3 regions of the Lentzea sp. NPDC037011 genome follow, and region 2 is predicted to be linked to each of the others. Evidence: riboswitches for the same ligand, from Rfam matches in the RefSeq annotation. Region 2 holds a riboswitch; each other region holds the start of a gene.
What was found. A riboswitch is a leader RNA that binds a small molecule or an ion and turns the genes downstream of it on or off. The one in region 2 is predicted to bind glycine.
Positions count from the first base shown of each region.

Region 1: it holds a riboswitch for glycine, as region 2 does, so the genes downstream of both, gcvP (aminomethyl-transferring glycine dehydrogenase) here and gcvT (glycine cleavage system aminomethyltransferase GcvT) in region 2, are expected to answer to the same signal.
Region 3: it holds a riboswitch for glycine, as region 2 does, so the genes downstream of both, gcvH (glycine cleavage system protein GcvH) here and gcvT (glycine cleavage system aminomethyltransferase GcvT) in region 2, are expected to answer to the same signal.

Region 1 covers NZ_JBVJRT010000006.1:531,467-541,449, reverse strand. Annotated here, with positions in the region: gene ACZ7CH_RS21745 (hypothetical protein) at 159-362, shown strand; gene ACZ7CH_RS21740 (CDP-alcohol phosphatidyltransferase family protein) at 484-1,065, shown strand; gene gcvH (glycine cleavage system protein GcvH) at 1,108-1,491, shown strand; gene garA (glycogen accumulation regulator GarA) at 1,605-2,063, shown strand; gene ACZ7CH_RS21725 (bifunctional nuclease family protein) at 2,488-2,961, shown strand; gene ACZ7CH_RS21720 (MerR family transcriptional regulator) at 3,268-3,834, shown strand; glycine riboswitch at 3,933-4,028, shown strand; gene gcvP (aminomethyl-transferring glycine dehydrogenase) at 4,179-7,070, shown strand; gene ACZ7CH_RS21710 (hypothetical protein) at 7,116-7,298, opposite strand; gene ACZ7CH_RS21705 (class I SAM-dependent methyltransferase) at 7,311-7,916, opposite strand; gene ACZ7CH_RS21700 (maleylpyruvate isomerase family mycothiol-dependent enzyme) at 7,926-8,585, opposite strand; gene ACZ7CH_RS21695 (DUF3224 domain-containing protein) at 8,590-8,967, opposite strand; gene ACZ7CH_RS21690 (helix-turn-helix transcriptional regulator) at 9,017-9,983, shown strand, end outside; gene ACZ7CH_RS21685 (aldo/keto reductase) at 9,976-9,983, shown strand, end outside.
Region 2 covers NZ_JBVJRT010000012.1:127,045-137,027, forward strand. Annotated here, with positions in the region: gene ACZ7CH_RS32535 (S9 family peptidase) at 1-1,583, opposite strand, end outside; gene ACZ7CH_RS32540 (DUF1295 domain-containing protein) at 1,593-2,363, opposite strand; gene ACZ7CH_RS32545 (class I SAM-dependent methyltransferase) at 2,360-3,553, opposite strand; gene ACZ7CH_RS32550 (COG4315 family predicted lipoprotein) at 3,849-4,403, shown strand; gene glyA (serine hydroxymethyltransferase) at 4,653-5,918, opposite strand; gene gcvT (glycine cleavage system aminomethyltransferase GcvT) at 5,932-7,026, opposite strand; glycine riboswitch at 7,126-7,213, opposite strand; glycine riboswitch at 7,215-7,305, opposite strand; gene ACZ7CH_RS32565 (DUF3817 domain-containing protein) at 7,351-7,653, opposite strand; gene ACZ7CH_RS32570 (hypothetical protein) at 7,668-8,051, opposite strand; gene ACZ7CH_RS32575 (helix-turn-helix transcriptional regulator) at 8,182-8,673, opposite strand; gene ACZ7CH_RS32580 (hypothetical protein) at 8,838-9,017, opposite strand; gene ACZ7CH_RS32585 (CaiB/BaiF CoA transferase family protein) at 9,355-9,983, opposite strand, start outside.
Region 3 covers NZ_JBVJRT010000008.1:127,180-137,162, reverse strand. Annotated here, with positions in the region: gene ACZ7CH_RS25365 (ABC1 kinase family protein) at 1-1,195, shown strand, start outside; gene ACZ7CH_RS25360 (TVP38/TMEM64 family protein) at 1,340-1,987, shown strand; gene ACZ7CH_RS25355 (vWA domain-containing protein) at 2,316-3,899, shown strand; gene ACZ7CH_RS25350 (winged helix-turn-helix transcriptional regulator) at 3,989-4,345, shown strand; gene ACZ7CH_RS25345 (L-serine ammonia-lyase) at 4,352-5,716, opposite strand; gene gcvH (glycine cleavage system protein GcvH) at 5,748-6,128, opposite strand; glycine riboswitch at 6,190-6,282, opposite strand; gene ald (alanine dehydrogenase) at 6,504-7,616, shown strand; gene ACZ7CH_RS25330 (TetR/AcrR family transcriptional regulator C-terminal domain-containing protein) at 7,695-8,375, opposite strand; gene ACZ7CH_RS25325 (MFS transporter) at 8,385-9,836, opposite strand.

The DNA.
Region 1 (9,983 bases), on a different contig from region 2:
CGCTTCGGCCCCGAACAGCTCGGCGCGGCATTTGATCCAGTTAACGCTCCGGACCCGGAACGGACACGTGTTCTGAACCACAGTCAGCCAGAATTCGTTCACAGGGATAACGCCGGAGCCCCGGTGGCCGACATCCCTGATGTCACGGAGGGACTGAGATGAGAACCGCCATGGAGACCGAGCCGCAGCCGGCCGAGCAGCTGCCCACCGCGCCGTGCAGCGTGGTGTGGAGCCGGGGCCACGCGTACGTGCTCGAGGGTTTCCGCGCCCGCTGGGTGGGCCGCGACGACCGCGGTCGCCCGTGCTCGCTCACCGGTGCCGAGATGCAGCGCCGCGGCTGGACGTTCACCCGGACGGCCTGAGCTCCCTCCACCCCACCGGGCCCCGTCCCCCGACCGGCCGCGCAGCTCCTGCGACCACCCGCACCGCGTGCCGTGACGCCATCCGGCAGCCCGTGCGCGGCCACTCGTTTAGAGTGCGGGTGTGCGTGACCCGGCTGATCGCCTGCTGACGATTCCGAACCTGCTCAGCGTGTTGCGGCTGGCCGGTGTTCCGCTCTTCCTGTACCTGTTGCTCGGACCCCGCGCCGACGGCTGGGCGCTGCTCGTCCTCGTCTTCGCGGGCCTGTCCGACTGGCTGGACGGCAAGCTCGCCCGCTGGCTGAACCAGATGAGCCGGCTGGGCGCGCTGCTCGACCCGGCCGCCGACCGCCTCTACGTGTTCTGCACGCTGCTGGCGTTCGTGGTCAGGGACATCGTGCCGCTGTGGATCGCACTCGTGCTGGTCGGGCGCGAGGTCGTCGTCGGCATCTGCCTGCTGGTCCTGCGGCAGCGCGGCTGGGGCCCGTTCGAGGTCACCTACCTGGGCAAGGCCGCGACCTTCAACCTGCTGTACGCGTTCCCCCTGCTGCTGCTCGCGCAGGGCGACTCGGCGTGGGCGCAGCTCGCACTCCCGTTCGCCTACGCGTTCACCGCGTGGGGTGCAGCGCTGTACCTGTGGTCGGCGCTTTTGTACGTCTACCAGTTCTTCTCGGCCCTGCGGGTCACTCCCGGAAAGGCCGCGTGAAAAGATCACCCCATACAGGTTCAGCACGAGGAGCGCAGTCAGTTGATTCCCGAGGAGCTTCGTTACACCGAGGAACACGAGTGGGTCGCCACAACAGGTGAGAACACCGTGCGCGTCGGCATCACCGACTACGCCCAGGAACAACTCGGTGACGTGGTCTTCGTCCAGCTGCCCGAGGTCGGCCACACCGTCTCGGCCGGCGACACGTTCGGCGAGGTCGAGTCCACCAAGAGCGTGTCGGACCTCTACTCGCCGCTCGACGGTGAGGTCGTCGCGATCAACGACGCCCTGGTGCAGTCGCCGGAGTCCATCAACTCCGACCCGTACGGCGAGGGCTGGATGGTCGAGCTCCGCCTGAACGACCCCGAGGCGGTCGAGGGGCTCTTGGACGCCGACGGGTACAAGGCGTTGGTGGAGAAGGAGTGACGTCGATCTTTCGCCGGATCTTCGGCCGGAAGGGGAGCCGCTCCTCGGGGGGCGACTCGAACGCGATAGGTTTTACCGGAAACGACGGACCCAGCAGCAGGAGGAGAGCTCAGGTGAGCACGAACGACGGCCCAGGCGTTCCGCCGGAGCAGTCCCCGGAGCGGACCTCCGTCTTCCGGGCGGACTTCCTCCAGGAGATGGAAGGCGGCGCCGAGGCGCCCGCACAGGAGCCGGCCGTTGCCGGTGTCGACGCCCTTCCCGCCGGTTCCGCGCTGCTCGTGGTGAAGCGCGGCCCGAACGCCGGTTCGCGGTTCCTGCTGGACCGCGACACGACGAGCGCGGGGCGCCACCCCGACAGCGACATCTTCCTCGACGACGTGACGGTCTCGCGCCGCCACGCCGAGTTCCGCCGGGAGGGCGGCGAGTTCGTCGTGATCGACGTGGGCAGCCTCAACGGCACCTACGTCAACCGCGAGCCGGTCGACCAGGCCGTCCTCGCGAACGGCGACGAAGTCCAGATCGGCAAGTTCCGCCTGGTCTTCCTGACCGGTCCCGGCTCCGCGGGAGCCTGACGGCCTGGGACCGGCCGGTCCCGGGTCTGCGGGATGACGAGCGTCGGGGCGGTGCTCACGCAGCTCCGCCCCGAGTTCCACCGTGCAGTGCTGTTGCCGTCTTCTCCACTGTTTTGCGTCATTGAGCAGTTCGCCGCGCTCCGCGGGAGTTTTCCTGCGTCGAGCCCGAACGCACTCGTGCGCTGACCGCCGTTGCGCGGAACTCCTCCCGGTTCGCCGTGCTTTCCGGGAATCGGCCGCCCTCTTCCGCTCGTTGTACCCGGTGCGGGGAAGAGCGGGTTCGAGCGGCCATCGTCTTGATCACGTTCTGCCCGCAACGATTGAGCACACGGCCCGCTTGGCGGGTAGCGTCGAACGCGTGTGCCGGGGGATGCTCGGAGACGTTCCGGGTACTCCCCAACGAGTCAGAGGGAGGCGAGACCCGATGAGCGAGATGCGTGTCGTGGGCGTCCGGGTGGAGCTGCCCCAGAACCAGCCGATCCTCCTGCTGCGCGAAACCGAGGGTGAGCGGTACCTGCCGATCTGGATCGGCTCGGTCGAGGCCACCGCGATCGCGCTGGAGCAGCAGGGCGTGCGACCGGCCCGCCCGCTCACCCACGACCTGCTCAAGGACGTCATCGGGGCGCTGGGCCGCAACCTCGAACAGGTGCGGATCACCGACCTGCAGGAGGGCACGTTCTTCGCCGAGCTCGTGTTCGACGGCGACGTGCGCGTGTCCGCCCGCCCGTCCGACTCGGTGGCCCTCGCGCTGCGCGTCGGCGTGCCGATCCACGCGGAGGAGTCCGTGCTGGCGGAGGCCGGTCTGATCATCCCGGACGAGCAGGAGGACGAGGTCGAGAAGTTCCGCGAGTTCCTCGACTCCGTGTCTCCCGAGGACTTCCGGGGCGCCGACACCTGAGTTCCCCCGACTGTCGCTGACCGTCTTGTTCGGACCCGGCGCCGATCGGTGGGGTGTCCCTCGATCGGACTACTTTCCGCACATCATGGCCGCTAAACAATCACTAAACGTCACCTGAACGTCCTAGTTCGGGTGACGGTGCGGACCCCCGCCTCAGGTTGGGGGCCAACACTCCCCGCGCGTCGCGTTGACCTGCCCTCGGAGCGGTCTTACCGTCGAACTCGAGTGGACGTCGCCGGTCTGCGCGAGTGGACCAGGCGGCTTGACGGCCCCGACTTTCGTGGCCGTTGGCGAGGGGAGGCAGGCGTGGTCGAGGAAGCGCCCTTGCGGGCCGAATCCGGGCAGCAGGGTGAGCTGTTCCCGGACTCCTCGCTGCCGGACGAACTCGTCGGCTACCGGGGACCCGCGGCGTGCCAGATCGCCGGGATCACCTACCGGCAGCTCGACTACTGGGCCAGGACCGGCCTGGTCGCGCCGACGGTGCGGATGGCGCACGGCTCCGGCAGCCAGCGGCTCTACTCCTTCAAGGACATCCTCGTCCTGAAGGTCGTGAAGCGGCTGCTGGACACCGGGGTCTCGCTGCAGAACATCAGGGTCGCCGTCGACCACCTGCGCCGCCGCGGCGTGCAGGACCTGGCGCGGATCACGCTCTTCTCCGACGGCACGACCGTCTACGAGTGCACCTCCCCCGAGGAGGTCGTCGACCTGCTCCAGGGCGGGCAGGGCGTGTTCGGCATCGCGGTGAGCGGTGCGATGCGGGAGATCAGCGGGACCATCCACGAGTTCCCGGCCGAACGTGCGGACGGCGTGGAAATCGCGCCGATGACCGAGGACGAGCTGACCCGCCGCCGCCGGGAGCGCGCCACCGGCTGACCCGCTGTCGCCGGCTCAGCCGGTCCCGTCGCTGAGACGTAGGTCGCGTCGGTGGGGACTGGCGGGCCTGCCTGCGGGTACTCTTCACGGGTAGTCGCTGAACTCAGGCGGGAGAGACCGGGTGCTGCACCCGGCGCCGAAGGAGCAAGTTCCTCCCCGGGAACCTCTCAGGCACCCAGGACCGCGTGAGCGAGACGCCTCTGGAAAGCGGATCTCTCGAGATCCCGCCGACGGTGAAAGCCCGCTCTCGTGGCGGGTGAACCTCTCAGGCGCCCGATGCCGGGTACGGACAGAGCGGGGAGGGCACCAGGACACGTGTGCCCGCAGCCCCCCGGAGGCGTTAGATGACGCAGGACCGCATTCCGCTCGCCGCTCTCGAGCACGGCACCCCGTTCGCGGACCGGCACGTCGGCCCGCGCCCCGCCGAGCTCGCCCGCATCCTCGACGTGATCGGTGTCGGATCGCTGGAGGAGCTGGCGCAGCACGCGGTGCCCTCGTCCATCCACGAGCGCGACCTGGTGCTGGACCTGCCGGCGCCCGCCACGGAGACCGAGGCGCTGGCCGAGCTGCGCGCGCTCGCCTCCCAGAACCGGCCGATGACCCAGATGATCGGCCTGGGCTACTACGACACCGTGACGCCGGGCGTGATCCTGCGCAACGTCCTGGAGTCGCCCGCCTGGTACACCGCGTACACGCCGTACCAGCCGGAGATCTCGCAGGGCCGCCTGGAGGCGCTGCTGAACTTCCAGACGATGGTCGGCGACCTGACCGGCCTGCCGATGGCCAACGCGTCCATGCTGGACGAGTCGACCGCCGCCGCCGAGGCCATGACCCTGGTGCGCCGCGCGGGCAGGGCGAAGTCGAACAAGTTCGTCGTGGACGCCGACACGCTGCCGCAGACGCTGGCCGTGATCGAGACCCGCGCCGAGCCGCTGGGCATCGAGGTCGTCGTCGCCGACCTGTCGCAGGGCATCGAGGGCCTGGGCCTGGGCGGTGACTTCTTCGGCGTGCTGCTGTCCTACCCCGGTGCGTCCGGTGTGGTCCGCGACCAGGCCGCGCTGGTGGAGGAGATCCACGCCGCCGGCGCGCAGGCCGTCGTCGTCGCCGACCTGCTGGCGCTGACGCTGCTGCGCCCGCCCGGTGAGATCGGCGCGGACGTCGTCGTCGGCACCACCCAGCGCTTCGGCGTGCCGATCGGCTTCGGCGGCCCGCACGCCGGCTACATGGCCGTCCGCTCCGGCCTGGAGCGCCAGCTGCCCGGCCGCCTCGTCGGCGTCTCCGTCGACGCCGACGGCTCGCTGGCCTACCGCCTGGCGCTGCAGACCCGCGAGCAGCACATCCGCCGTGAGAAGGCGACCTCGAACATCTGCACCGCGCAGGTGCTGCTCGCCGTGATCGCGTCGATGTACGCGGTCTACCACGGCCCCGAGGGCCTGCGCGCCATCGCGACCCGCGTGCACCGCCTGGCCACCGTCCTCGCGACGGGCCTGTGCGAGGCCGGTCTCGACGTCGTGCACGGCGAGTTCTTCGACACCGTGCAGGTGCGCGTCGAGGGCCGTGCCGCCGAGGTCGTCGCGAAGGCCCGCGAGCTCGGCATCAACCTGCGCCTCGTGGACGCCGACGTCGTGGCGGTCGCTTGCGACGAGAAGACCACGCGTGCGCACGTCGTCGCCGTGTGGGAGGCGTTCGGCGTGACCGGGTCCGATGTGGACGCGATCGACACCGACACCGCCGACGGCATCCCGTCGGACCTGCGCCGCACCTCGGACTACCTGACCCACCCGGTCTTCCACGCGCACCGCTCCGAGACCGCGCTGCTGCGCTACCTGCGCGCACTGTCCGACAAGGACGTCGCGCTGGACCGCAGCATGATCCCGCTCGGCTCCTGCACGATGAAGCTGAACGCGACCGCGGAGATGGAGTCCATCACCTGGCCCGAGTTCTCGACGCTGCACCCGTTCGCGCCGGTCGAGGACGCGAAGGGCCTGCTGACGATCGTGTCGGACCTGGAGGCGTGGCTGGCCGAGGTCACCGGCTACGACGCCGTGTCGCTGCAGCCGAACGCCGGCTCGCAGGGCGAGTTCGCCGGCCTGCTGGCGATCCGCGCCTACCACCGCGCCAACGGCAACTCCGCCCGTGACGTCTGCCTGATCCCGTCGTCCGCGCACGGCACGAACGCCGCGTCCGCCGTCATGGCCGGCATGCGCGTCGTCGTCGTGAAGTGCGACGACAAGGGCAACATCGACATGGGCCACCTGCGCACCACGGTCGCCGAGCACGCCGACGACCTGGCCGCGATCATGATCACCTACCCGTCGACCCACGGCGTGTACGAGGACACCGTCCGCGAGGTCTGCGGCCTGGTCCACGACGCGGGCGGCCAGGTGTACGTCGACGGCGCGAACCTCAACGCGCTGATCGGCCTGGCCCGCTACGGCAAGTTCGGCTCGGACGTCTCGCACCTGAACCTGCACAAGACGTTCTGCATCCCGCACGGCGGCGGCGGCCCCGGCGTCGGCCCGATCGGCGTGAAGTCCCACCTCGCCCCGTTCCTGCCGAACCACCCGCTGCAGCCCACCGCGGGCCCCGAGACGGGCGTGGGCCCGATCTCCGCGGCCCCGTGGGGTTCCGCGTCGATCCTGCCGATCTCGTGGGCGTACGTGCGCATGATGGGCGGCGACGGCCTGCGCCGCGCGACCCTGACCGCCGTGGCCGCGGCGAACTACGTGGCGCGCCGCCTGGACGAGCACTACCCAGTCCTCTACACCGGCGAGGGCGGCTTCGTGGCCCACGAGTGCATCCTCGACCTGCGCCCGATCACCAAGGCCACCGGCGTGACGGTCGACGACGTGGCGAAGCGCCTGGCCGACTACGGCCTGCACGCCCCGACCATGTCGTTCCCGGTCGCCGGCACGCTGATGGTCGAGCCCACCGAGTCCGAGGACCTGGCCGAGATCGACCGGTTCATCGACGCCATGATCGCCATCAAGCGCGAGATCGACCGCGTCGGCGCCGGCGAGTGGCCCGTCGAGGACAACCCGCTGCGCAACGCACCGCACACCGCGGCCTGCGTGACCGTCGGCGAGTGGGACCACCCGTACACCCGCGAGGAGGCCGTGTACCCGGCCGGTACCGGTGCTCCGAAGATCTGGCCGCCGGTCCGCCGCATCGACGGCGCGAAGGGTGACCGCAACCTGGTCTGCTCCTGCCCGCCCCTCGAGGCCTACAGCAGCTGATCCACACCGCGGAGGAGGGGCGCACCCAGGGGTGCGCCCCTCCTCTCATGCTCCGACCGGACAGGTCTCGTCGCCGCAGTTCTCCTGCTCGGTGATGCCCGGCCTGGTGAGGTCGTGCTCGAACGCGAAGTGGAAGCAGTCCGGGTGCATCCGCTCGAACAGCTCGAAGTCCTCCGGGGCCAGCTCCACGGCCTCACCGCACCGCTGGCACGTCTGTTCCTCTGCCACGGTGGAATGGTCTCACCCGCGCCGGGCGAACAGCACCGCGCCGTCCTCGCCGAGCAGCCACTGCGCCTCGACCGCGAACCCGGCGTCGCGCAGCCACGCCGCCACCCGCTCCGGCCGGCGCAGGTGGACGTGCACGCGCATCGGGTGCCCGCCGTAACCCCGCGTCTTCAGGTTCGTGCGGTCGCCGACGTGGAAACCCAGCTGCAGCAGCCCGCCCGGCCGCAGCGCGTCCCGGAAGTGCCCGAGCACCACCGGGACCAGCTCGTCCGGCACGTGGATCAGCGACCACCAGGCCAGCACCCCGCCGACCCGGTCGCCGAGCGGGTCGGTCATCGACCCGACCTCGAACCGCAGCCCGGGGTGGTTCCGCCGGGCGAGCGCGACCATGGCGGGGGAGAGGTCGATCCCGAACGCGTCCGCGCCGAGCCCGTGCAGCAGCGCCGTTACGTCGCCGGGACCGCAGCCGACGTCGGCGACGGGACCGTCCACCTCCTCGGCGAACAGCCGCAACGCCGCCCGCAGGTGCGGCATCCCGTCCAGCAGGCCGCGCGTGTAGTCGGCGTAACTGGCGGCGACCGTGTCGTAGGACTCGCGGGTGTCTGCCAGCCAGTCGGTCACGCCGGGAACCTACTCCTCGAACGGCTCCGCGCGGTGCCTTCCGGACAACGCCAGCGACGAGATCCACGTGTCCGGGTCACCGTCCCAGTCCATCGCCCTGATCTGGTCCACCGACCGCCGCCCGCCGATGGCCCGCATCAGCTCGAACGACGTCGTGCGCAGCGTCCCCTCCGGCTCGCCGTGCCCGAGCACGCGGTCGCCGTGCTCCAGCACCACCCGCAGCGCGGGCACGTCGTTCTCCCGCATCCGCTGGTCGAGCTGCTGCAACGGCCGGGTCAACGCCGCACGCACCACCTGCGGGTCCCGGTCGCCGGGCACGCCCAGCGCGGCGCGCAGGTCGTGTTCGTGCGCCACGACCTCGGCGATCAGCACCGAGCCCATGGGCGTGTCGAAGAGCGGAGCGGCCAGCTCCCGGTTCGCGTCCCACTCGGCGAAGGCGTCGTCGAGCGAGTTGCCGCGGCGGTCGCGCACCTGCCGTTCACCCCACTCGCCGGACTCGACACCGTCGAACCGGCGGTCCGCGAAGTCGCGCAGACCGCCGGCCAGGTGCGCCACCACGTCCTTGACCGACCAGCCGGGAGTCGCCGCGACGGGCGTCTGCGGGTCCCGGCCGCGCACCAGCTCGGTGATGCGCTGCTGGGCGGCGTCGTAGACGGGGGCGTTGGTCATGGGCTCAGACCTCGTACTCCAGCGCGTAGGTGCCGCTGCCATCCTCCGCCCAGTCCACGGTCACCGCACCTTTCGCGCCGAGGAACCGCCCGGTGCCGTCGACGACCTCGATCGACCCCTCCACAGCGGACCGGTAGGCGCCGACGTGCCGCAGCACCAGCGTGCCCTCGTCCGTGGTGACCTCCTCGATCGCGGTCGTCCACGCCACGTCGTCGCCGTAGTACATGAGGTACCGGCAGCTGCCCGTACCGCTGATGTCGCCCGCGTACCCGAACTGGACGTGCGCCTCGGTGAGCTTGCGGCCCTCGACGTCCCGGTAGGACCGGCCGTCCCAGGTCTTCTCGTCCCAGCTCTTCACTTCGATGGTTCCGGTTGCCTTCATGGACCCCACCCTGCTGGCAGAACCTGACAGTTCATGTCAGGTTTGTGGCATGAAGTCGAGCCGGCTCATCCAGGTGCTCCTGCTGCTCCAGTCCCGCGGCCGGATGACCGCCGACGAGCTGGCGGCCCGGCTGGAGGTCTCGCCCCGGACCATCTACCGCGACGTCGAGGCCCTCGGCGCCGCCGGCGTCCCCATCTACGCCGACCGCGGCCCGGCCGGCGGCTACCGGCTCGTCGACGGCTACCGCACCCGGCTCACGGGACTGACCTCCGGCGAGGCGCGGTCGCTGTTCCTCACCGGCCTGCCCGGTCCCGCCCAGGAGCTGGGCCTCCAGGAGTTCGCCGCCGCGGCCCAGCTCAAGCTCCTCGCCGCGCTGCCCACCGAGCTGCGCGCCAGGGCCGAGCAGATCCGGCAGCGGTTCCACCTGGACACCCCGACGTGGTTCCGCGGCGACGAACCGACCGCGCACCTCGCCACCATCGCCGACGCCGTCTGGGAGCAGCGCCGCGTCCGCATGACCTACCGGCGGTGGGGGCAGCAGACCGTCACCCGCGAGGTCGACCCGCTCGGTCTCGTCCTCAAGGCGGGCACCTGGTACTTCGTCGGCAGCCTGCGCACCTACCGGGTGTCGCGGGTGCTGGAGCTGGAGGTCCTGGACGAGACGTTCGACCGGCCGGACGACTTCGACCTCGCCGCCTTCTGGGCCGGGTGGTCCGAGGAGTTCGAGGCCCGCATGTACGGCGAACGCGTCACCGTGCGCATGACCAGTGCCGGTCTCGACAAGGCGCGGTACCTGCTCAGCGGCCACCAGGCCCGGGTCGTCGCACAGCTCGCACCGCAGCCGGGGGAGGAGTTCGGCTTCCCGACCGAGTCGCTCCGGCACGCCCTGCCCGACCTGCTCAAGTTCGGCCCCGACGTGGAGGTCGTGGCACCCGACGAGCTGCGCCGCGAGGTCGTGGCCGCGATCGAGGCGATGCACCGGCTCTACAACGGTGCGAAGCTACCCGCATGGTTCC
Region 2 (9,983 bases):
TCGACCTGGTCCTCCAGGGTGGCGCCGGCGAAGTCGAACGCGATGGCGCGTTCCCAGGCCAGACCGCGACCGGGGGTGCCGCGGCCGTCGGCGACGAGCACCGCGAAGCCCTGGTCGGCGAGCCACTGCGAGGCGAGGAAGGCGTTCTGGGCCGTCAGGACGCGCTGGGCGTGCGGGCCGCCGTAGGGGTCCAGCAGCACCGGGAGCTTGGTGCCCGGTACGTGATCGGCAGGCAGCAGCAGGGCGGCGCGCAGGTCGCGTTCGCCGAGGGTCAGCATGCGCGGGGACGCCCTGATGACCGGCGTCTCGGCCCACGACTCGATCTCGCGCTCGCCGACGGTGACCTTCGGGCCGTACCAGTCCAAAGAGGACGATGCGAGCACAACCGTGTCACCGCCCCGGACCGCGGTGTGCACACCATCCCCTGTGGACAACTGCTCGACCGTCGCGCCGACGGAGTGGACGTGCACCTGGGTGGGGTCGTCGGCGGAGGCCGCGATCAGCACGGAGTCGTCGGTGATGTCCAGGACCCGGCGCACCTGCAGCCCTTCGGTCACGATGTCGTCGCCGACCTGCAACGCGTACTCGTCGCCGGAGTGCACGATCCGGACCAGGCGGCCGTCGGGCGTCCACGCCGGGGCGCCGTCGCTGACCTCCAGCCACACCGGGTCGGTCTCGACAGCGAGCTCGGACACCGCACCGGTCTCCGGGGCGAGCGAGTGGACGCGGCGGGTGCGCTGGTCGCGGGTCTGCGTGGTGATCAGCGGCGCACCACCGGCTGACCAGTGCACGTCGTTGAGGTAGTCGAACTCCAGCAGCACCGGCACGAAGGTGCCGTCCAGCGACACCACGTGCAGCGACACCGCGGCGTTGTCCGTGCCCGCCGCCGGGTAGGCGATCTCGGTGGCCGGCGTCGCGGGGTTCGCCGGGTCGGCGATGTACCAGCGGCGCACCGGGGAGTTGTTCACGCGCGCGGCGATGAGGCGGGTGCCGTCCGGCTCCCACCAGTAGCCGCGGTAGCGCGACATCTCCTCGGCGGCGATGAACTCGGCCAGGCCGAACGTGACGTCCTCGCCGTCGGGCACGGCGACCGCGCGGTCGTCGCCCGAGTCCAGCTCGACCACGCGCAGGGTCCCGCGCGTCACGTACGCCACGCGCTGCCCCGTCGGGTCGACGCGCGGGTCGATGACGCCGCCACCGGTCGGCAGCTCGCGCACGTCCCCGCTCACCAGGTCGGCCACGAACAGGCGGCCGGACAGGGCGAACGAGGCGACGTTCGCGTCACCGGACAGGGCGTAGCCGACGATGCCCGCGCCGGACTCGCGCGTGCGTTCGCGGCGGGCCTTCTCCTCCGCGGGCAGGTCCTCCTGCTCGGTCAGCAGGCGGCCGGGATCGGCCACCAGCCGTTCGGCGCCGGTGGTCGTGTTCAGCTCCCACAGCCCGTTCGCACGGCTCGTGGCCGTGGCCGGGCGCAGGAAGAACACGCGCGAACCGTCCGGCGACACCGCGAAGGTGCGCGGTGCGCCGACGGTGAACCGCTGAGAGCGCGCCTGTTGGCGCGGGAAGGAGATGTCGTTGCCCACCCGCTCACACTATCCCGCGCGCGAACGCGGGGGCATGGGAACGAAACCGCTGGTACGACGCACGTACTCGGCGTACCCCGGCCGGCGCGACACGATGTCCCTCTCGAGCAGCGGTTTGCCCGTGCCCTTGGCGAGCAGCCACGTCATGACCACCGGACTGATGACCGTGAGCGCCGCCGGCCAGGAGTGCACCGCGAACAGGAAGAGGCCCCACCACACCACGGCGTCCCCGAAGTAGTTGGGGTGCCTGGTGTAGCGCCACAACCCGCGGTCCATGACGGCGCCCTCGTTCGCCGGGTCCGCCCGGAACCGCGAGAGCTGCCAGTCACCGACTGACTCAACTGTGAAGCCGACCACCCACAAGGTCGTTCCGGCCCAATCTAGCACTCCCCACGGCGCGTCAAGGTGCTGTGCGACCTGCACCGGCAGCGACACGATCCACATCAGAACGGCCTGCAACAGGTACACCCGGTACATCCGCAGCCGCGGATTTCCCTTGGCGCGCTTGAGGATGTCCCGGTAGCGCGGGTCCTCGTCCCTGGTCCGGTTGCGCAGGAGGATGTGCACGCCGAGCCGCACGCCCCAGATCACCGTGAGCGCCGTGACCAGCACGTTCCGCACCGGTTCGCCGTCCGCGAACAGGAACGTCACCACCGCGATCACCGCGAAGCCAGGTCCCCAGGCGGAGTCGACCAGGTCGTAGCGCTTGCGCCGGTCCGCGTAGCCGAACAACGCGGTGAGCACCACCAGCACCACGAGGAAGCTGACCGGGTAGCTCACCGGGCCACCAGCTCACGGCGCACGCGCGGCATGCCGCTGCGGCCGTTCTCGCTCCTGCGCACCGCGAGGACCTGGTCCACGCCCATCCGTCCCTCCTCGAACGTCAGCGCGCCGCCGGCGAGGTAGAGCCGCCACACGCGCGCCTGACCCTCGCCGACGAGCGCGACGACCTCGTCCCACCTCTCTTCGAGCGTCCGCGCCCACGCGCGGACGGTCCAGACGTAGTGCTCGCGCAACGCGTGCACGTCCCGGATCTCCAGCCCGACCGCCTCCAGGAACCCGGTCGTCTGGCTGACCGGTCGCATGTGCATGTCCGGTGCCACGTACGACTCGATGAACGCACCACCGCCCGGCGCGTTCCGGCCGCGCGACATCTGTTGCAGCAGCAGCCGCCCCTCTGGCTTGAGCAGCCGGTGCAGCGTCGCGGCGTACTCGGGGTAGTTCCGCTCGCCGACGTGCTCGCCCATCTCGATCGTGGAGATCGCGTCGAACGGTTCGCCGCGCACCTCGCGGTAGTCCTGCAGCCGCACCTCGACCCGGCCCTCCAGCCCTTCGGCCGCGATGCGCGAGAGGACGTGCTCGCGCTGCTGAGCGGAGATCGTGACCCCGGTGGCGTGCACGCCGTAGTGCTTCGCCGCGTGGATGATCATCGAGCCCCACCCGCAGCCGACGTCGAGCAGCCGCAGGCCGGGCTGCAGGCCGAGCTTGCGGCACACCAGGTCGAGCTTGTTGTGCTGCGCCTGCTCCAGTTCCTCGTCCTCGGCGGTGAAGTACGCGCACGAGTAGGCCATGCTCGGGTCGAGCACGAGCCGGTAGAAGGCGTTGCTCAGGTCGTAGTGGTGCGAGATCGCGTCCCGGTCCCGCTTCTTGCTGTGCAGCGCGCCTTTGAGCCGTGCTTCCTCCTTCGGCGCGTCCGGGTTGCGCCCGACCACCTTGAGGTCCAGCGCGAGCCGCACCACCTCGGTGAGCTTCGGCCTGCGCGTGACACCACGCCGCACCAGCCCCCAGACCTGGGAGAGCCCGGCCGCGAGGTCGCCTTCCACGTCGAGCTCGCCGCTCACGTACGCCCGCGCGAGCCCGAGCTCGTTCGGGCTCCACACGAGCCGGCGCAGCGCGTCGCGGGAGCGGAGCACGAGCACGGTCCCGTCCTGTGGGCCGGCCACGCTCCCGTCCCACGCCCGAATCCCGATCGGAAGCGGCGCACCCAGCACCCGTTCCGCCACTCCTGCCAGCTGACCAGCGACGACCACCCTGCACCTCCTGCGAAACCGGCTCCGCCTGACGTTCGGGACGGCAAGAGGTTCGGTTCGTTTCTGAACCGAGACGCAACCACGCCCGTATGGCCCGGTAGAGCGAACGACGGACAAGGAGGACATGAGTGTGATCCGACGTAACCGCATTGCCATCGGGCTCGCCGCGGGACTGGCAGTTGTGCTGGGTCTTGGTGTCTGGAGCGCCACGGGAAGTGGCACAAACTCGAAGCCGGTGGCACAGACCGAAACCGACCTGGGCGTCCTCGGTGACTACGGCGACGTGGGTCAGCCCCCGGTGCTCCAGGAACCCGCTCAGGTGCCCGAGACCCCGGTTCAGCAGCAGGCACCGGAGACCCCGGCCGCGCAGCAGCCCCCCGCAGCCGCACCGGTCAGCTCGCTGAAGCTGGTCGGCAAGCCGGTCGACAAGATGGGCCTGGTCGTCCAGGACGGCGACGGCCGCACGATGTACCGCTTCGACAAGGACACCCCGAAGCCGGAAGGCAAGTCGAACTGCAACGGCCAGTGCGCCATCACGTGGCCGCCGCTGCTGTCGGACACGATCCCGCAGGTCGAGGGCATCGACTCGAAGCTCGTCTCGCTGATCACCCGCGCTGACGGCAAGAAGCAGGTCGCGATCGACGGCTGGGCGCTCTACGCCTACTCGCAGGACCCGAAGCCGGGTGCCTGGAAAGGCCAGGGCGTCGGCAACACCTGGTTCGTGATCCAGCCCGACGGCAAGCGCAACGTCGAATGCCTTCCCCCCGGCGTGACGGTGCCCGCGGCCTAGTCCCCTTGCAACGACCATCCCGTTAGGACGGTCCACCTGACACACACGACACCCTGACACGCGAAACCCCGGCCCTGGGGAAGGGGCCGGGGTTCCCGTCGTTCCGCTCTCACCCGATCGAGTGGTCTTTCACGTCACGCGGGGGCCCCGCGTTCCCCACAGGGAAACGCGGGGGCCCCGCGTGACGTTCGAACAGGCGGAGAAGGGGCGGCGCCGGAGGTCCGGTGCCGCCCCTTCGTTGCCGCAGGGTCAGAGCGTGGAGTACAGCGGGTGCTTCGCGGCCAGCACCTCGACGCGGGCGCGCAGCTCGTCGATCGCGGCGCCCGGCTTGAGGGCCTCGGCGATCACGTCGGCGACCTCGGTGAAATCCCCCTCGCCGAAGCCGCGGGTGGCCAGTGCCGGGGTGCCGATGCGCAGACCCGAGGTGACCATCGGCGGGCGCGGGTCGTTGGGGACCGCGTTGCGGTTGACCGTGATGCCGATCCGGTGCAGCACGTCCTCGGCCTGCTTGCCGTCCAGCTCGGAGTTGACCAGGTCGACCAGGACCAGGTGCACGTCCGTGCCGCCGGTCAGCACCTTCACGCCGGCCTGCGCGACGTCGGGCTGCGAGAGGCGGTCGGCGAGGATGCGGGCACCGTCGAGGGTGCGGCGCTGGCGGTCGGCGAACTCCTCCGACGCGGCGTGCTTGAACGCCACGGCCTTGGCGGCGATCACGTGCTCCAGCGGACCGCCCTGCTGGCCGGGGAACACCGCCGAGTTGATCTTCTTGGCGATGTCGGCGTCGTTCGACAGGATCACGCCGCCGCGCGGACCGCCGAGGGTCTTGTGCGTCGTCGTGGTCGTGACGTGGGCGTGCGGGACGGGCGAGGGGTGCAGGCCCGCGGCCACGAGGCCCGCGAAGTGCGCCATGTCGACCATCAGGTAGGCCTCGACCGAGTCCGCGATGCGGCGGAACTCGGCGAAGTCCAGCTGGCGCGGGTAGGCGGACCAGCCGGCGACGATCAGCTTCGGGCGGTGCTCGGTGGCGAGGCGCTCGACCTCGGCCATGTCGACGCGGCCGTCACCGTCGGAGACGTGGTACGGCACGACGTTGTAGAGCTTGCCGGAGAAGTTGATGCGCATGCCGTGGGTCAGGTGACCGCCGTGCGCGAGGTCCAGGCCGAGGATCGTGTCACCGGGCTGCAGCAGCGCGAACATCGCGGCGGCGTTGGCCTGGGCGCCGGAGTGCGGCTGGACGTTGGCGAAACCGGCGCCGAAGAGCGACTTGATGCGCTCGATGGCGAGGCGCTCGACGACGTCGACGTGCTCGCAGCCACCGTAGTAGCGGCGGCCGGGGTAGCCCTCCGCGTACTTGTTGGTCAGCACCGAACCCTGGGCCTGCAGCACCGAGACCGGCGTGAAGTTCTCCGAGGCGATCATCTCGAGGGTGCCCTGCTGGCGCGCCAGCTCGGCCGCAACGGCCTGCGCGACCTCGGGGTCGTACTCCGCGAGGGAGGCGTTGAACTGGTCGGACATCTGGAGGATCTCCCTACTTGGCGCGCTTGTAGAACGGAAGTGCGACGACCTCGACCGGCTGCTTCTTGCCGCGGACGTCCACCAGCAGAGGGGTGCCGGGCGCGGAGCTCGCCCGGTTCACGTAGGCCATCGCCACCGAGTAGCCCAGGGTCGGCGACAGCGCGCCCGAGGTCACCTCGCCGACGACCTCGTCGCCGTTCAGCACGGCGTAACCGTGGCGGGGCGCGCGGCGCTCGGGGGTCTTCAGACCGACCAGCACGGAGTCCACATCGGACTCGGACACCTCGGTCAGCGCCTCGCGGCCGACGAAGTCGCCCGGCTTGTCGAGCTTCACGACCCGGCCGAGACCCGCGTGGTACGGGGTGAGCGAGGTGGTCAGCTCGTTGCCGTACAACGGCATTCCGGCTTCCAGGCGCAACGTGTCGCGGCAGCCGAGACCGCACGGCTTGAGCTCGTGCGGCTGCCCGGCCTCCAGCAGCGCCGTCCACACTGCGGCGGCGTCGTCGGGCGCGACGAACAGCTCGAAGCCCTCCTCGCCGGTGTAGCCGGTGCGCGCGAGCAGCGCGTCCACCCCGGCCACCTTCGAGGGGTAGGAGGCGTAGTACTTCACCGTCGACAGGTCGGTGTCGGTCAGCCCGGCCAGGACCTCCACCGACTTCGGGCCCTGGATCGCGATCAACGCGTAGTCCGTGGACCTGTCCGTGACGACGGTGTCGAACCCGGTGGCCCGCTCGACGAGCGCCTCGGCGACCACGGCGGCGTTCGAGGCGTTGGCGACGACCATGAACTCCTCGTCGCCCAGCCGGTAGACGATCAGGTCGTCGACCACGCCGCCGTCGGCCTGGGTGATCATCGTGTAGCGGGCCTTGCCGACCGCGAGCGCGGAGATGTGGCCGACCAGCGCGTAGTCGAGTGCGGCACCGGCCTGCGGCCCGGTCAGCACGACCTCACCCATGTGCGTGAGGTCGAACAGGCCGGCGGTGGTGCGCACGGCGTGGTGCTCGGCCAGCTCGCTGGAGTAGCGCAGCGGCATCTTCCAGCCCGCGAAGTCGGTGAACATCGCGCCGAGCGACTCGTGCTCAGCGTTCAGTGGCGTGAGGCGGGACATCAGAACGCTCCTCCAGGGTGCGCCGAAGAGCCGGGCCAGGCCGGCTGAGGCAACAGAAGAATGACACGGTCCACCGGAGACTCCTCACCAGAGCGAGCCTCCCCCTCTGTCATGAGCCTGAGAGCTTCGTCGCCGGAGCGACTTGCACCGTGGGCGAGGCTCCTGATGAGCCTGCTTTCCAGAGTTGCCTTCGTCGTGCGGTATCTGTGCCTGAGAGATTCCGGGGAGGAGTTGCTCCTTCGGCGCTCCCGCTGAAGGGAGCTCTCCCGCGCGACATCGACGGCCGTGTTCAGTTGGTTGCCCCAGACGCTAGCAGGCCGAACGTCACAGCGGCACGCCCTGAGCAGTCTTCTCCACCACCTTGCGCTCCGCCCAGAACGACAGGAACGGGATCGTCCCCGCGACCAGCACGAGCGCGGTGCCCTTGATGGACCAGCGCAGCTTCAGCGCCAGGTCGACCGAAAGCACCAGGTAGATGGCGTAGAGGAACCCGTGGATCGGGCCGACGACCTTCATCGCCTGGTCCATGCCGGCGGCGTACTTCAGCACCATCGCCACGACCAGCAGCAGCAGGAAGACACCGACCACGTAAGCCATGACCCGGAACCGGGTCAACGCACCCTTCATCTGCCCGCCTTCGCTCAACGACCGTCCCGCGCGTTGAGGTCCGCGAGCATGCGGTTGTAGGCCGCGAGCTCCGCGTCTTCTTCGTCGTCGAAGTGCTCGACAGGCGCGGGTTTGACGGCGTCAACGGTAGTCACCGGTGCGACGGGAGGTGCAACCGGCTCCGGTGCGGAGAGAGCCTCGTCACGGCGCTGGCGCGCGAGACGGCGGAACCGCCACACCATGAAGAGGGGGAAGAGGCCGAAGAGCGGCCACTGGAGCACGTACCCGAGGTTCTGGAACGTGCCGCTCGCGGACTCGAAGCGCTGCCACTGCCACCACGCGAGCCCGCAGCAGAGGACCAGCGCCGCCAGACAGGCGAGCGCGATCAGCACACGCTGGGGAGTAAGGAGGCCGCGCACGACCTCCACACTACTGGGGTGAGGCCTCCTGTCAGGAGGCCACCCGTGAGGGGGTAGCGCGCCACGGGAGCGCGCGTGCCCGTTTGCGAGTGAACTTCGGGGCTGCCGATGCCTCGACAGCCCGCTTCTCCTACGCCACGCCGTCCCGGCGCTGCCTCTGCAGACGAGCAACGCACCAGGCCGCGGCCGAACCGCGGCGGAGGTGCTGGAGAACCGTCATCGGTCCCAGGCGCCTTCCGAGGTCGGCAGGCGTGAGGCCGGCGGCGCGGTAGTCGAGCGCGCGCTGGTCCAGCGGGCTGATGCCCGCGTCCCACCACTGCTCGGCCTCGGCGACGTCGCCCACCAGCTGCCAGTAGCTCGCCGCGGCGGCGAGCAGTGCCTCGGGTGCCTCCGGCGCCCGCTTGCGCATCGCGGCCACGTAGGCCGGATCCGCCGAGTCGACCTTGACCAAGCCACGCGGCCCACTCCTGCCTCCCCGCTGCACGGGGATGCCGGGCGCCGAGGGGGGAGCCTCCGCGAGCCACGCGTTCTTGATCCGGTTCACCTCCTGCATCTCTGCGTCGTCAGACCGTTCAGCCGCCCACTGCTGCAACAGCTCGTGGACCCCGGAGTCCTCGACCATCCATGCCTCCTCGTCGGTCGGGGATCGGCCATTGCAGCGGAAGGTATTCGGTAGGTCTGACAATCGCCAGACCCTGAATCGCCAGAACACCCGTTACCAGTGCGTGATTGGCCTCATTCCACCCGTCCGGCTCAACGCGGAGGGCCGAGGATCACCGAGGGTCACTAGGCGACGGGGGTGGCCGTCCCGAAGAGGCTCCTGACGAAGGTGATGATCGACTCCGCACCCTCGCGCAGCCAGCCGAGGGCCGTCTGGACCCCCGACGCGGACTCTTCCGGCTGGGTGATCAGGAGGAACAGCACCAGCGCGACGCCCGCCAGCACCAGCACCTTCTTGAGGTTCACAGGTCCCTCTCCGTCCATGTCGCTCACAGGTGGGGCGGCGAACCGCCCGTGTCACCCGACATGCTCCCTCATTCACCCGTGCGATGAACAACCACCACGCCAGGCGGGGCGGCGGATCCACCGCCACCGCACGTCTGCACCGGGCCTGTTGTCACCCGAATGGCGGCTAAAGCCGCCGGTTTCCAGCGCCGATGTCCTGGGCACGAGGTGAGCGCGAGGACCCTCGAATCCCACAGCTTGGACAAGACACAGGTGCACCGGGCCTCACCCGGATGCCGAATGCCCGGCATCACGCTCCGTCACGGCGTGGTGTCGTCATTAATGCGCCTCCGACCGTTCACGCAATTGCTCCAGCCCGCCGCAGTTCCGCAATTCGGTCTTCCGCCACACCCATGTTCGCGAGCACTTCCGCGGTGTTCGCCCCGACCGGCACCGGAGGGGTCGGAACCGCCGCCGGGGTCCGGTCGAACCGGGGCGCCGGCGCCGGGTGCCGCACACCGGCGACGTCCACGAAGGTGGCGCGCTCCGCGGTGAACGGGTGCTCCGCCGCCTCGGCCGGGGTCAGCACCGGCGCCAGGCAGGCGTCCGTGTCCCGCGCGAGGTCGGCCCACTCGTCCCTGGTGCGGGTCCTGACCGCCGCCGCGATGTGTTCGCGCAGCTCAGGCCACCGGGCCGGGTCGTTGCGCGACGGTGCGTCCGCCAGCCCCAGCACGCGCACCAGGTCGGCGTAGAACTTCTCCTCCAGCGCGCCGATGGCCACGTACCTGCCGTCCGCGGCCTCGTAGACGTCGTAGAACGGCACCCCGCCGTCGAGCATGTTCTCGCCGCGGCCACCGGACCACATGCCCGCGTTGCGCATGCCGTGCAGGAACGTGGTGAGCAGCGCGGCACCGTCGACCATGGCCGCGTCCACGACCTGGCCGCGCCCGGACCGCTCCCTCTCGTACAGCGCGGCGAGCACGCCGA
Region 3 (9,983 bases), on a different contig from region 2:
CGAGGTCGTGGTGAAGGTGCAGCGCCCGGACGTGCGGGCGGTCGCCGAGGGCGACCTGGACATCGTGGGCCGGCTGGCCGAGACGTTGCAGCGCACGCGGTGGGGTGCGGCGCTGGGCGTGCGGGACCTCGCGAACGGGTTCGCGGCGGCGTTGCGCGAGGAGCTGGACTTCCGGGTGGAGGCGCGCAACATCGCGGCCGTCTCCGCCGTCGCGGACGCCTCCGTCGGCCTGCCGCACGTGCACCTGTCGACCGAGCGCGTGCTGGTGATGGACCGCCTCGACGGCGTGCCGGTCCGCCGTGCCGCGGCGGACGAGGGCCTCGCGCGCACGCTGCTGCGGTTCGTGCTGCGCCAAGTCGTGCTCGACGGCGTCTTCCACGCGGACCCGCACCCCGGCAACGTCCTGCTGCTCGCCGACGGCCGCCTGGGCCTGCTCGACTTCGGCTCGGTCGGCCGCATCGACTCGGCGCTGCGCTCGGCGCTGCAACGGCTGCTGCTCGCCATCGACCGCGGTGACCCGGCCGGCCTCACCGACGCGGTGCTGGAGCTGACCTCCCGCCCCGAGGACATCGACGAGCAGCGCCTGGAACGCTCGCTCGGCCAGTTCATGGCCCGCCACCTCGGCGCCGGCATGCGCCCGGACGTGGAGATGTTCGGCGACCTGTTCCTGATCGTGTCCCGCTTCGGCCTGAGCATCCCGCCGGAGGTCGCTGCCGTGTTCCGCGCCCTGGCGACCCTGGAGGGCACCCTCGGCGTGCTCTCCCCCGGTTTCGACATCGTCGTGGAGTCACGCGCGTTCGCCGCCGAGCAGATCTCCGAACGCCTCACCCCCGAGTCGGTCCAGCGCACCCTCACCGAGGAGCTGCAGGCCGTCCTGCCCGTGCTGCGCAGGCTGCCGCGGCGCGTCGACCGCATCACCGGCGCCGTGGAACAGGGCCGCCTGAGCATGTCGATGCGCCTGTTCGCCGACGAACGCGACCGCGCCTACGTGACCGGCCTGCTGCACCAGGTGATGCTGACCGTCCTCGGCGCGACCGCGGGCGTGATGGCCGTGCTGCTGCTCGGCGCCGACGGCGGCCCGCAGGTCGTGCCGGACCTGGGCCTGCACCAGGTGCTCGGCTACAACCTGCTGATCATCTCGGTGCTGCTGGGCCTGCGCGTCGTCGTGGCCGTGTTCCGCCCGCGCCGCGCCTAGGTCCTTTGTGCACGGGCCGCGGTGTGAGCGCTGAGCACCGGAGCGGGCACCGGTGCGTCGAGACGACACACGTTCGGGTTCCAGTCGCTGAACCCGCGCCACTGGCGGATTGTCCGGCGCACCGCGGTGGGCGACCATCACCCGATGAGTTGTGAGACGGGCGTGCGGTGGAAGTGGATACCGTTCGTCGTGCTCGGCTTCGTGCTGCTGAGCTGGATCGTGTTCGAGGCGCTGAACCTGATCGACTTCGAGGGGGTCGTCACCTGGGTGCGCGGCATCGACCCCGTGTGGGCCGCGGCCGTGATCTTCGCCCTGCTCGTCGTCGACGTCCTCCTGCCCGTGCCGTCCACTCCGCTCATCGTCCTCGCCGGAACCGCGTTGGGCCTGCCGTTCGGCCTGGTGCTCGCGGTCGTGGGCTCCCTGGGCTCCTCCGCGGCGGGCTACGCACTGGGCCGCTTCGCACGCCCGTGGCTGGTGCGGCGCGTCGTGACCATCGAGGAGCTGCGGGAGATGCGGCGGTGGGGACGGCAGTTCGGGCCCTGGTTCTTCGGGGTCGCACGCGGAATCCCGATGATGGCGGAGACGGTGTCCGTGTCGGCCGGGGTGTCGCGGGTGTCGTTCGGGACCTTCATGACGTCCACCCTGCTGGGAACCGTCCCGATCTGCGCGGCCTACGTCTTCGCCGGGTCGCGGGCGGACACCGTCGAGCAGATCGTCATGATCAGCGCATTCGGTTTCCTGGCCACCGCCGGGTTGTTCTACCTCCTGCGGCGTTTCGTGAAAACACCGTAAACCGCTTGCGCGGTGTGGTTTCCTGTAGTCAGGCCCGGTGCGCGGCAGAGGGTTACTTCGGTATCTCAGGTTCGACTCCTGAAGGCCGGCCAGTCCGGCTCTTCGCCCACCCCGGTGGGCAGTCACCTTCTGCGCCTTGACCTCGGGCCACCCTTCTGCCACGCCACCGAGTTCCTGAGAACAATTCGGTGGCGTGGCGTGGTTGTCTGCACGTGCACCCGGTGCGAAACCTTTCACCGCAAATGGGGCGGTCGCGGGTTCGAATCCCGTCAGCCGGATTCCTGTCCGCTGTGCGCTCCCCCGTCTCGCCTCCCGAGGGGGAAGAGCCATGTCGAAGTTCAACGTCCTGAAGGCGCGTCCGTTCGGGAAGAGCCCCATCGGGTCGAAGCGGTCCGGCCGCACCCACGAGGGCGGCGCCGGCTACGAACGCACCGCGCTGGGCGAGCTGTTCCTGCTGGCCGTGTCGAACATGGGCGGCGAGCAGACGTTCTACGAGAGCGGCGGCACCCGCGACGAGCGCTACGCGCAGTTGGTGCGCACGGCGGCGTTGCAGGATCCCGAGTGGACGGCGCGGATGCTGGCGTGGCTGCGCGGCGAGGCGAACATGCGGACCGCGGCACTGGTCGGCGCCGCCGAGTTCGTGAAGGCGCGGCTCGAGGCCGGTGCCGACGCGGGCGTGACGAACCGCGCGGTCGTGGCGTCGGTGCTGCAGCGCGCGGACGAGCCGGGCGAGCTGCTGGCCTACTGGACCGCGGTCCACGGCCGGACCGTGCCGAAGCCCGTCAAACGCGGCATCGCGGACGCGGTGCGGCGGCTCTACGACGAGCGGTCGGTGCTCAAGTGGGACAGCGAGGCGCGTGGTTTCCGCGTGGCCGACGTGCTGAACCTCGTGCACCCGTCGCCGAGCACGGCCTGGCAGGGCGACCTGTTCCAGTACGTGCTCGACCGCCGCCGCGACCCGGACGTCACCGTTCCCGAGTCGCTGCGGACCGTCGCGGCACGGCGGGAGCTGATGGCGTGGCCGGTCGAGCAGCGCCGGGCGTTGTTCGGGCGACCGGACGCGGCGGACGCGCTGCGGCGGGCCGGGATGACGTGGGAGTCGGTGGCCGGGTGGTTGCAGGGTCCGATGACGGCGCGGGTGTGGGAGGCACTGGCACCGTCGATGGGTTTCATGGCCGCGATCCGCAACCTCAGGAATTTTGACGAGGCGGGCGTGTCGGACGAGGTCGCGGCGCAGGTCGCGGCCCGGCTGGCCGACCCCGGCCAGGTGGCGCGGTCGCGGCAGTTCCCGTTCCGCTTCCTCTCGGCGTACGAGGCGGCGCCGAGCCTGCGCTGGGGCCACGCGCTCGACCGGGCGCTGCAGGCGTCGCTGGGCAACCTGCCGGCGCTGCCGGGCCGGTCGCTCGTGCTGATCGACACCTCGGGGTCGATGACCTGCACGGGCTACTCGGCGCGTTCGAAGGTCACGCCGGCCAAGGCCGCGGCCGTGTTCGGCGTGGCGCTCGGGGCCAAGGGCGAGCAGGTCGACGTCCACGGGTTCGCGACCGGCGTGTTCCGCCACGAGCTGCGGCGAGGGGCGTCGGTCATCAGCGAGGTCGACCGGTTCCTGGGCAGGGTCGGTGAGGTCGGGCACGGCACCGACGTCATCGGTGCGCTGAAGAGCTCGTACCGAGGGCACGACCGGGTGTTCATCATCTCGGACATGCAGACGGTCGCCGGGCCGGGCGGTGCCGGGGTCGACGACGTCGTGCCGCGGCACGTGCCGGTCTACGGGTTCAACCTGGGCGGGTACCGACAGGGGGCGTTCGCGTCGGGCACGGGGAACCGGCACGAGTTCGGCGGCCTGACGGACGCGACGTTCCGCGCGGTTCCGCTGATCGAGGCGGGGCGCGACGCCGACTGGCCGTTCTGAGCAGGCAGGCCCGCACACGCGCTGTGTGCGGGCCTGCCGTTCGAGCGAGCACTAACTTTTCGTAAGTGCGATGGGGTACCCTCGCGGACATGGAGTTCACCGTGTTCGCGAAGGCGTGCCCGTCACGTCCCACGCTGGAGCACGTCACCGGCCGGTGGGGCAGCCTGACGCTGAGCGCGCTGGTCGACGGGTCGCTGCGGTTCAACGAGCTGCGCCGCCGGGTCGACGGCGTCAGCGAGAAGATGCTGTCCCAGACGTTGCACGCGCTGGAGCGCGACGGGCTCGTGCACCGCGACGCGCAGCCGACGAACCCGCCGCGGGTCGACTACAGCCTCACGCCGCTCGGGCGCGAGACGGCGGAGAAGCTGATGGCGTTGATCGTGCTGCTGGAGTCGCGGATGCCGGACGTGATCGAGGCCCAGCGCCGGTACGACGCCAGGCCCTGACCGGCCTCAGCACTCGATGACGTTGACGGCGAGACCGCCGCGCGCCGTCTCCTTGTACTTCACCGACATGTCCTTGCCGGTGTCCCGCATGGTCTTGATGACCTTGTCCAGCGACACGAAGTGCGAGCCGTCGCCGCGCAACGCCATGCGCACCGCGGTGATCGCCTTGACGGACGCGACGGCGTTGCGTTCGATGCACGGGATCTGCACCAGGCCGCCGATCGGGTCGCAGGTGAGGCCGAGGTTGTGCTCCATGGCGATCTCGGCGGCGTTCTCGACCTGCTCCGGGGTGCCGCCGAGGACCTCGGCGAGACCACCGGCGGCCATCGAGCACGCGGAGCCGACCTCGCCCTGGCAGCCGACCTCGGCGCCGGAGATCGAGGCGTTCTCCTTGAACAGCACGCCGATGGCGCCCGCGGTGAGCAGGAACCTCACCACGCCGTCGTCGTTCGCACCGGGCACGAACCTGGTGTAGTAGTGCAGGACCGCGGGCACGATGCCGGCCGCGCCGTTCGTCGGTGCGGTGACGACCCGGCCGCCTGCCGCGTTCTCCTCGTTGACGGCGAGCGCGAAGAGCGTGACCCAGTCCATGACGCGCAGCGGGTCGGTGACGAAGTGCTCGCCCTCCAGCCGTTTGCGCATCTCGGCGGCGCGGCGGCGGACCTTGAGACCGCCGGGCAGGATGCCCTGCTCGGTGCAGCCGCGTTCGACGCACTCCTGCATCACGTGCCAGATGTGCAGGAGCCCGGCCCGCACCTCCTCCTCCGAGCGCCACGACAGCTCGTTGGCCATCATGATCTCGCTGATCGACAGGCCGGTCTCGCGGCAGCGCGCGAGCAGCTCGTCGCCGGTCAGGAACGGGTGCGGCAGCGGGGTCGAGTCGGGTTTGATGCGGTCGCTGCCGGACGCGTTCTCGTCGACGACGAAGCCGCCGCCGATCGAGTAGTAGACGGCGTGCTCGACCGGCTCGTCACCGCGGAACGCCTCGAAGCTCATGCCGTTGGGGTGCAACGGGAGCGACTTGCGGCGGTGCATGACGAGGTCGCGGTCGTGCGCGAAGCCGATCTCGTGCGTGCCGCCGAGCCGCAGCCGTCCACTCGCGACGATCTCCTCGACGCGGTGGGCGGCGGCCGCGGGGTCCACCTCCTCCGGGAGGTTGCCCTCCAGGCCGAGGAACACGGCCTTGGGGCTGCCGTGGCCGTGCCCGGTGGCGCCGAGCGAGCCGAACAGCTCGACGTGCACGCGGTCCACTTCGGACGCGCGGGCACCGAGCTTCTCGACGAACATGGCGGCGGCGCGCATCGGGCCGACGGTGTGCGAGCTGGACGGCCCGATGCCGACGGAGAACAGGTCGAAAACGCTGATCGCCACTGATCAGTCCTTCGTGGTGGGTGCGAGCGGGTCAGTCTGAGGTGAGCTCGGCGTACTTGGCCGCGGTGAGCAGGTCCTCCGCGGAGTCCACGCGCACCTTGAACAGCCAGCCGGCGCCGTACGGGTCGGTGTTGATGATCGCCGGGTCGTCGACGACGGCGGTGTTGACCTCGAGGACCTCGCCGGTGACCGGGGAGAACAGGTCGCTGACGGACTTGGTGGACTCCAGCTCGCCGCAGACCTGGTTGGAGACGACCTCGGCCCCGACCTCGGGGAGCTGGACGAAGACGATGTCACCCAGCGCGTCCGCGGCGTACTCGGTGATCCCGCAGGTCAACGGGTCCTGGGTGCCCGGCGTCCAGTCGACCCACTCGTGTTCGGCGGTGTAGAGCAGGTTCTCGGGGAACTCCACGGCGACTCCTCTGGCAGATGACGGGCAGGAAACGTGCGCCCCCTCCGCCGTGCAGAGTTGCCTACCCCGAGTGGTCTTGCTGCCTGAGAGTGTGCGGGAGCTTGCCCCTTCGGCGCCCCGACCAGCTCGTCGAGGTCTCTCCCACCCGGGTTCTGGTGCCCGTCAGGGGCACCGCGGCCGTTATTCAGTTCCGGTGGGAACGCTATGTGGGCCCGCCACCGGGTGTCAACGCGGGACCGGTACAGGCGTGGCGCAGGTCGCTTTGTCCCAGCAGCACAACCGGCCTGGTCCCGAACAGTGCAACCCGCACAGTGACATGACCTCCCGGCTGCCCCACATTGTGAGATAGCAGCCAGCCGAAACGGAGGAGTCATCGTGCGGATCGCCGTTCCTCGCGAGATCAAGAACCACGAGTACCGCGTCGCCCTCACGCCGGCCGGGGCCCACGAGCTGACCAGCCGGGGCCACGACGTGTACGTCGAGCAGGGCGCCGGTCTGGGCTCCGCGATCACCGACGAGGAGTACCTCGCCGCGGGTGCGAAGGTCCTCCCGACCGCCGACGACGTCTGGGCCGAGGGCGACCTGGTCCTCAAGGTCAAGGAGCCGATCGCGGAGGAGTACCCCCGCCTGCGCTCCGGCCAGACCCTCTTCACCTACCTGCACCTCGCCGCCGACAAGCCGCTGACCGAGGCCCTGCTGGCCTCCGGCACCACGGCCATCGCCTACGAGACGGTGCAGCTGCCGAACCGCTCGCTGCCGCTGCTCGCCCCGATGTCCGAGGTCGCGGGCCGCCTCGCCCCGCAGGTGGGCGCGTTCAGCCTGATGAAGCCCTCCGGTGGCCGCGGCGTGCTGCCCGGCGGCGTCCCCGGTGTCGCCCCGGCCCGCGTTGTCGTGATCGGCGGCGGTGTGGCCGGTGTCAACGCCGCCACCATCGCCGTCGGCATGGGCGCCGACGTGCAGATCCTCGACACCAACGTCGACCGCCTGCGCCAGATCGACGCCCAGTTCCAGGGCCGCCTGCGCACGCTCGCGTCCAACTCGTTCGCGATCGAGCAGGCCGTCCGCGAGGCCGACCTGGTCATCGGCGCCGTCCTGGTGCCGGGTGCCGCGGCCCCGAAGCTCGTCTCGAACGCGCTGGTCGCGGAGATGAAGCCGGGTTCGGTGCTCGTCGACATCGCCATCGACCAGGGCGGCTGCTTCGAGGACTCGCGCGCCACCACGCACGCCGAGCCGACCTACGAGGTCCACAACTCGGTGTTCTACTGCGTCGCCAACATGCCCGGCGCCGTCCCCCGCACCTCCACCTACGCGCTCACCAACGTGACGCTGCCCTACGCGGTCGCGCTGGCCGGCAAGGGCTGGGAGAAGGCGCTGAAGGACGACCGTTCGCTCGCCCTGGGCCTCAACGCGCACGCCGGTCAGCTGACCAACGGCCCGGTGGCCGAGGCGACCGGCCTGGTGCACACGCCGCTGGAGTCCGTGGTCTGAGAGCCAGTCGGATGGAGGAGCCCCCGCACGCGGAGCACGCTGCGGGGGTTTCGCCTTCACGGGCGCGCCTCCTCGCGGTCACCGCAGCGCGGCCACCCGCGCCTTGACCCCGTCGATCACGCAGTCCAGCCCGAACTCGAACTGCCCCTCCAGCGACCACAGCTCCTGCTGGTCCAGCATCTCGACGTAGCGGGGGTGCTTCTCCCGGTACAGGTCCGCGATCCGGCCGAGGTCCGGTGGCGGTTCGTCGTGGCCGCCGCGGCTGCGGAAGTTCGCCTCCGCCGTCGTGTACCCGACGACGAAGCTCGACACCGCCGACATCGCCTGCGACGCCTGGACCATCGTCAGGCCGGCCGCCCGCATGGGTTCGAGCATCGCGTCGGCCATGGCGACGGCGTTGGGACCGATGGTGGTGAACTCGCCGATGCCGCGCACCCACCACGGGTGTGCGAGCGCAAGACGGCGGAACGCGTGCATCATCTCGCGCAGCGCGGGTTCCCACGCGGCGCCGGGGGCCGGGCGCGGGAACTCGCCGTAGATCTCGTCGAGGCACAGCTCGATGAGCGCGTCCTTGGTGGGCACGTGCCAGTACAGCGACATCGGGGCCGCGCCCAGCTCGGCGGCGAGCTTGCGCATGGACAGCTTCGCCAGGCCGTGCTCGTCCAGCACCTCCATCGCCTTGCGGACGATGGCCTCCCGGCTCAGGCCGAGGTGCTGGCCGCTCGCCGGCCTGGGTTTGCCGAACCACACGCTGTCCACGGCTCGATACTAGGCACGCCGCAGCAGCACGCTCGCCACAACACCTCCCAGGAACACGGACACGGCGCCGGCCACCAGGCTGACGCTCATGCCCGACGAGAACGCCTCGCGCACCACGGTCAGGTCCGCGCCGCTGTGCAGCGCCTCCGACAGCGACCGTCCCGGCACTCCGTCGGGCAGCGCGGCGACGAACCGCGCGGACAGCAGCGCGCCGAGGATCGCGATGCCGAACGACGAGCCCAGCTCGGTCAGCGTGGACGACAGGCCGGAGGCGATGCCGGCGCGTTCCGGCGGGATCGCGCCCATCAGCGCGTTGACGGCAACCGGTTGTGCCACACCGACACCGACGCCGATCAGCACCAGCCCGGCCAGCGTCGGCGGGTAGGTGGTGCCGATCGAGAGCAGCACCACGCCGCCCGCGACGACCGTCATGCCGAGCAGCATCGCCTTGGCGGCACCCAGTTTCAGCACGAGCTGACCGAGGGTGTTGCTGGTGACGAGCAACGCGATCGCCATCGGCGCGACGCGCAGGCCCGCCTCCAGCGGGCTGTAGCCGAGCACGCCCTGGAGGTGTTGCGTCAGCAGGAAGAGCGAGCCGGCCATGCCGAACGCCGCCAGCACGCCCGACGCCACGGCACCGGTGAACCGGCGGTCGGCGAAGAACCCGAGGTCGAGCATCGGGTCGGTGGTGCGCCGCTCCCACCACGCGAACACGGCCATCGCGACCAGCCCCAGTGCGAGCGGCACGCCGAACCGCGGCGAGCCGAACCCGTTCTCCGGCACCGAGATCACCGCGTACACCAGCGAGACCATGCCGATGATCGACAGGACCGAGCCGAGCACGTCCGGCTTGCGCACGGCCGGGTCCTTGGACTCCGGCACGAGGAACGCCACCGCCGCGATCGCGAGCAGCGCCACCGGCACGTTGATCAGGAACACCGAGCCCCACCAGAAGTGCTTGATCAGCGCGCCGCCGATCACCGGACCGGCCGCGAAGCCGAGGCTGGTGACCGCTGCCCAGATGCCGATGGCCTTCGGGCGTTCCTCCTCGTCGAACAGCTGCATCAGCACGGCCAGCGTGCCGGGCATCAGCAACGCCGCCCCGACGCCCATGAACCCCCGCGCTGCGATCAGCGCCTCGGACGAGCCCGCGCAGGCCGCCACGGCACTGCCCGCGCCGAACAGCGCCAGCCCTCCCAGCAACGCCCGCTTGCGGCCGAACCGGTCGCTCAGCGAGCCGGTCGTGAGCAGCAGGCCCGCCAGCGCCAGCGAGTAGGCGTTGATCATCCACTGGATGTCGGCGGTGCTCGCGCCCAGACCGGTGGAGATGGACGGGATCGCCACGTTCAGCACGGTGTTGTCCAGCACCACGACCATCACGGACAGGCAGAGCACGCCGAGCACGGCCCAGCGCTGCGGATGTGGCTGCACGCCGACGGTTTCTGTCGTGGTCGCACTCATGAAAACCTCCCCCTTACGGTGTACGAGCAACTTACAGCGTACGAGACCGCAGGGCGCAAGGGGATTTTCTGAACAAGAGGGAAGAAGTGGGAAAAATAAAGGGCGGCCGCGCTCAACCAGCCTGGGGGTCACTGGGAGCGGGGCCGC